2 linked regions of the Microscilla marina ATCC 23134 genome follow. The protein of the gene in region 1 interacts with the protein of each later gene in a pairwise test. Links are inferred from orthologs where the notes say so. Each region holds a gene or a part of one and is shown on either strand. Other genes may lie near its edges. The genes, in order: M23134_RS14090 and groL.

Evidence for each region.
Region 2: the proteins of M23134_RS14090 (region 1) and groL interact in binary tests that used the Escherichia coli proteins (3 or more experiments, as listed by UniProt). The link is inferred for Microscilla marina ATCC 23134 from one-to-one orthologs.

The regions. Positions count from the first base shown.
Region 1 is NZ_AAWS01000013.1:143,925-146,960, forward strand. The notes cover bases 265-2,969. They hold M23134_RS14090 (nucleotide exchange factor GrpE), read left to right. Parts: upstream 265-1,166; coding sequence 1,167-1,772; downstream 1,773-2,969. Other genes in these bases: M23134_RS38110 (LysM peptidoglycan-binding domain-containing protein), read left to right, coding at 265-949; dnaJ (molecular chaperone DnaJ), read left to right, coding at 1,789-2,952. Also shown: more of M23134_RS38110, read left to right, coding at 1-264; M23134_RS14100 (SDR family oxidoreductase), read right to left, coding at 3,033-3,036. UniProt on the Escherichia coli protein: Participates actively in the response to hyperosmotic and heat shock by preventing the aggregation of stress-denatured proteins, in association with DnaK and GrpE. It is the nucleotide exchange factor for DnaK and may function as a thermosensor.
Region 2 is NZ_AAWS01000012.1:63,266-66,555, forward strand. What follows is about bases 236-3,194. They hold groL (chaperonin GroEL), read right to left. Parts: upstream 2,559-3,194; coding sequence 912-2,558; downstream 236-911. Other genes in these bases: M23134_RS12830 (helix-turn-helix domain-containing protein), read left to right, coding at 236-254; M23134_RS12835 (hypothetical protein), read right to left, coding at 257-718; M23134_RS12845 (co-chaperone GroES), read right to left, coding at 2,653-2,928. Outside these bases: more of M23134_RS12830, read left to right, coding at 1-235.

The sequences.
Region 1 (3,036 bases):
TCGAATTTCAAAAAAATACAATGTATCAGTCACTAAGTTAAGAACCCTCAACAAAATGAGGAATAACACCGTGTTTGCGGGTAAAAAACTCCTGATTCGTCCTGCTTATGCCCACGGGGTTGCCAACATGACTCATTTACCAATAAACACCAAGCCACACGGAAGGGTAGAAAGGGCAGCACCCAATTCGCCCCATGTACCTACGGTAATGTATGTAGCTGGTATAAGGTTAAAAATTACTGATTATGCCCAGCGTTTGATCCAGTCAGAAGTTAATCAGTTGAGGAGCCACCCCAGGTTTTTTCAGAAAAAACTAGAGCGTATTCAGGTATATATGCCCATCATTAAAAAAATTCTGCGTAAAGAAAACATCCCCAGTGACTTTAGGTTTTTGCCTATCTTAGAGAGTTCGCTCATTGCCAATGCAGTGTCAAGCTCAAATGCTGTAGGGTATTGGCAGTTTAAAGAGGAGTCAGCGTTGGAAGTAGGTATACAAATAGATGAAAATGTAGACGAGCGTTTAAACATAGTAACAGCTACCAATGGAGCCACACGTTATTTGAACCGAAACCACTTGTTTTTCAAAAATTGGATGTACACGCTTTTGTCTTATAACCTAGGCTTTGCGGGCACCCAAGAGTACCTTGAAGACTTGTATGTAAACTATAGCCCAACCAAAGTAAAAACGATGACAATTGATGGAAATACGCACTGGTATATCAGGCGTTTTCTTGCTCATAAGTTAGTGTTTGAGCAGCCACTCAGCCGTTATATTGCCACACCTACTCGACTTAAACATTTTACTTTACGCAACCGAAGCACTTTGCAACAGATTGCCCGTACAAAAAGGGTAGACCTTGCTTTGTTGCGTAAGTATAACCAGTGGCTCAAAACCTGGAAAACACCCAATGACAAAACATACACAGTGATTTTGCCCCTAAAAAACTAGCTCACTTTGGGGACTAGCACCGATATTCATCGGTATCTAAGGACTTGCGGCTTATCGCTTATACCACCGATATGCATCGGCATCTAAGGACTTGTGGCTGTAGGATAGGGTGAATATAAAGGAGGTGGAATGACTGCCAACTTGTCATAAATAAGGTTTTGGCAAAAAAATTGACTTTTATGCAACCGACTTAAAACGAATTAAACTGAGTGTTGTTATGACCCACAATTCAGAATCAGAGAAAGAACCTGCCACTACCAACCAAAATGGTGAAAACTTGACAGAGCAGGAAGCACAGGCAAATGCCACAGAAGAAACAAGTGCTGACGCAAGCGAAACTAATACCGAAGCGAGTGCCCAACCTCAAGAAGATACACACGCAAAACTTGAGGCTGAAGTACAAGAAGCTAAAGATAAATATGTACGCTTGTATGCCGATTTTGAAAACTTCCGCCGACGTACTGCCAAAGAAAAAATTGAGCAAATAAAATTGGCGAATGAAGGTTTATTGAAAGACTTGTTGCCTATTCTTGATGACTTCGAACGTGCGCTCAAAGCATTTGAAGAAGCAGAAGACAAAGAGGCAATCAAAGAAGGGGTGAAGCTAATTCAGGATAAATTTGGCAAGACCTTGTTAAATAAAGGCTTAAAACCTATGGAGTCGACTATTGGGAAGGTGTTTGATGTAGAAGAACATGAGTCTATTGCACAAGTGCCCGCGCCAAGCGACGACCAAAAAGGTAAAGTGATTGATGAAATTGAGCGAGGCTATTACTTGCATGACAAAGTAGTAAGATTTGCAAAAGTAGTAGTGGGAAGCTAACAAAAACAACAAAAAGATGTCTAAACGGGACTATTACGAAGTACTGGGCGTAAGCAGGGGAGCTTCTAAAGATGAGCTTAAAAAGGCTTATCGCAAGCTGGCAATCAAATATCACCCTGATAAAAACCCAGGAGATTCTACAGCCGAAGAAAAGTTTAAAGAAGCCGCAGAAGCGTATGATGTGCTCAACAACGATGAAAAACGTCAGCGTTATGATCGTTTTGGACATGAGGGCTTGTCTGGCGGATTTGGCGGAGGCGGAGGAATGAATATGGACGACATCTTCTCTCAATTTAGCGATATTTTTGGAGGAGGTGGCGGTGGCGGCAGCCCATTTGACAGCTTCTTTGGCGGAGGTGGAAGAGGCAGAGGAGGAGCACGTGCTCGCCGGGGTTCTAACCTTCGTATTAAGCTTAAACTTACTCTGGAAGAAATTTCTGAGGGTGTAGATAAAAAAATAAAAGTAAAAAGATATACCAATTGTGAGACCTGTGGGGGAAATGGTGCCAAAAATGGTTCATCATTAGACAACTGCGGTACTTGTAATGGCTCTGGCCAGGTGCGCAAGGTAGTGAACACTATGCTAGGGCAAATGGTGTCTAGCAGTACTTGCCCTACCTGTAATGGAGAAGGAAAAACCATTAACGAAAAATGTGGGGCTTGTAGTGGTGAAGGTCGCCAGCTCGAAGAAGAAGTAATACCAGTGAGCATTCCTCCTGGAGTGACTGAGGGCATGCAATTGTCTATGTCGAGCAAAGGAAACGTTCCCCCTCGTGGTGGCGTGCCGGGCGATTTATTGATTGTGGTGGAAGAAGCCCCTCACGAGCACCTGACCCGACGTGGTACTGATGTAATTTACGATTTACAACTAAGCTTTGTAGATGTGTCGCTGGGTATATCAGTAGAGGTTCCCACGATTAACGGCAAAGCTAAGATCAAAGTAGAACCTGGTACCCAAAGTGGTAAAATACTGCGCTTGCGCGGAAAAGGTATCAAAGACATTGAAGGGTATGGCAGGGGAGATCAGTTGATTCATATCAATGTATGGACTCCACAAGCCCTGACTAAGCAGGAGCGAGAACTTTTAGAGAAGTTGCGTGATGCTAAAAACTTTACGCCTAACCCTAAGAAAAGTGACAAAAACTTTTTTGAAAGAATGAAAGAGTTTTTTCAGGGGTAAAGGTGAAACAAATGTATACATACAAAAGCCTGGAGTTAATACAACTTCAGGCTTTGTTGTTTTATGCAGGTGTGGTGTGCCTAC
Region 2 (3,290 bases), on another replicon or contig:
TTGCCGGTTTGCTAGGGGTGAGCAATCCTGAAGTTGCCCGTTTGTTAAATGAACGAATCGGTATGACCTTTTTTGAGTATGTCAATTATTATCGTATCAAAGAATTTATCGCATTGGCTCAGACCGAAGAAGCACAAAAATTTACGATTTTTGGTATTGCACAAGAGGCAGGTTTCAACTCTAAAACTACCTTTAACAAATCCTTTAAGAAACTCATGGGAGCTTCTCCTTCCGAATATTTTGCCAAGAAATAATTTCATTCCTGATGGTTCACCACCCACTCATAAGCTTCCTCAAAAGTCTTGAAATTTTGAAAAACCCTTTGTATACCTCCTTCGCTGGCAGTAGTATCATGCTCCAGTTTTTTCTTCATTAAGTCTTTTGAGCTCATCTCGGCATAAAAACGTGCTGGAAGCACATTTGCGGTAATGCGTTGTCCTGGGTAGTCAAGTTTTTCGCCCAAAACAGGAAACAATTCTTTGCTGAGCCATTCGCTGGCTTTGAGGTCTACAAGTTCAATGGCCGATCCATCTATGAGCCATTTTAATGCTTTAAATTCTACTGCTTTGTCAATCGCCTTGTACCAAGCTTCCTGAGCAAACGCTAATTGTACCAGCCCCCTGGCTTCTACAATCAACAAGTTGAGTTCAGCAATATGGTACAGGTTATAATTTTTGTTTTGAAAAAAACAGTGATCAGGTGATTTTGTATAGCTCATAGTGAATGTTCTGATTTTTGATGCTACCCAAAAATTAGCAACAATCGTACAATCACTATTTTCTTTTGCTGTTTATTGTTTTCAATGAATAGCCTTTGCTTGCTACCAATTTTTTGGAACAAAAAAACCTCCTGAGAAACAACTCTCAGGAGGCGTAGTTTTTATAGCTTTTTGTCTAAGACAAAAGGGGGGCTTACATCATTCCACCCATTCCGCCCATGCCACCTGGCATTCCGGCAGGCATTCCGCCACCAGCAGCACCAGCTTCTTCTGGTTCGTCAGCAATTACTGCCTCAGTAGTAAGCAATAATCCAGAGATAGAAGCAGCATTTTCAAGTGCTAAACGAGTAACTTTAGTTGGGTCAATTACCCCAGCAGCTACCAAATCTTCAAATTTGCCGCTACGTGCATTGTAACCGAAAGAACCTTTGCCCTCACGTACTTTGTGTACAATTACACTACCTTCTAAACCAGCGTTAGAAACGATGGTACGTAAAGGAGACTCCAAAGCAGTGCGAATGATATTAACACCAGTCTCTTCGTCTTCGTTACTAAATTTAACAGTGTCCAAAGCATCAATCGCGCGGATCAAAGCAATACCACCACCAGCTACAGTACCTTCTTGTACCGCAGCACGGGTAGCGTGCAATGCATCATCTACACGGTCTTTCTTTTCTTTCATTTCTACTTCGGTAGCTGCACCAATGTATAAGATAGCTACACCACCAGATAATTTAGCCAAACGCTCTTGCAACTTTTCTTTGTCATAGTCAGAAGTAGTGTTTTCGATTTGAGATTTGATCTCGTTTACACGTCCTTCAATACGACCAGTCTCACCGTTACCATTTACAATAGTAGTATTGTCTTTGTCTACGATGATCTTTTCGCAAGTACCCAAGTGATCGATACCAGCGTTTTCTAGTTTGTAACCTTGCTCTTCAGAAATCACCGTACCACCAGTAAGGATAGCAATGTCTTGCAACATAGCCTTACGACGATCGCCAAAGCCAGGAGCTTTAACAGCAGCAATTTTCAAAGAACCACGAATTTTGTTTACTACCAAAGTAGCCAATGCTTCACCATCAACATCTTCAGCAATGATCAACAAAGGTCTGCCAGTTTGTGCAACAGCTTCCAAAACAGGCAATAATTCTTTCATGTTAGAAACTTTCTTCTCAGAGATCAAGATATAAGGAGTCTCTAAGTCAGCTTCCATTTTTTCAGTGTCGGTTACAAAGTAAGGAGAAAGGTAACCGCGGTCAAACTGCATACCCTCTACTACTTTTACCTCAGTCTCAGTACCTTTAGCTTCTTCAACAGTGATTACACCATCTTTACCAACTTTTTCCATCGCCTCGGCAATCATAGTACCGATGGTTTCGTCTTGGTTAGCCGAAATAGTAGCTACATTTTTTATATCATTGTCACCAATTGTGTTAGACTGTTTTTTCAAGTCAGCTACAATCGTGTCTACTGCTTTGTCAATACCACGTTTCAAATCCATTGGATTAGCACCAGCAGCAACGTTTTTGATACCCGCAGAGAAAATAGCTTGAGCCAATACAGTAGCAGTAGTAGTACCGTCACCAGCAGTGTCTGCTGTTTTAGAAGCTACTTCTTTTACCAATTGAGCCCCCATGTTCTCAATAGCGTCTTTCAAATCAATTTCTTTGGCAACGCTTACCCCATCTTTGGTAATGGAAGGAGCACCAAATTTTTTGTCGATGATTACATTTCTTCCTTTAGGACCCAAGGTTACTTTTACGGCATTTGCCAAAGTATCCAATCCTTTTTTTAATTTATCACGAGCGTCAGTATCAAAAAATATCTCTTTAGCCATAACTAAAAATGATTATTATATTCGTTTTGTAAAATAGTAAAGTTGATAGTTTGGCAGTAATGGTTACTGCCTAAATCTGGTTTGTCGAGAAAACCTAAACAATAGCAAAGATGTCAGCTTCACGCATGATCAAATACTCTTTGCCTTCAACGGTAATTTCTGTACCAGCATACTTACCATACAATACCTGGTCACCTGCTTGTACAGTCAAAGGTTCGTCCTTTTTACCGTTACCAACTGCTACAATTTTGCCTCTTTGAGGTTTTTCTTTAGCAGTATCAGGAATGATGATACCAGAAGCAGTTTTTTCTTCAGCTTCTGCAGGCTCTACAAGCACTCGGTCAGCTAACGGTTTAATATTCAAAGCCATTTTTTTATAATTTGAGTTTACTAAAAATATTGAAACAAAGGTATACTAAAAACTAATGGTTGACAGAGGCAAGGTAATGAGATATGCACACTCACCCTATCACCAAGATTAGTTTAGATACTGTTTTATCATTTCCTATGCCAATCGTTTTTTTGACAGTTTGAGTGGGTAATAGTCTGCCATTTTTACTGTTTTCTTACATGATGCAGCCAAACTATGACATTCGTGTATCCTCTGTAAATCCAGTGTTAATCAGAATATAATTCGTTAAAATGTTTATTTATTACATTTAAAAGTTGTGTTTATGCTTGTTGTTTATAATAATAAATTGTAAACGTTGTTTTTTATAAAACAACCGTCGG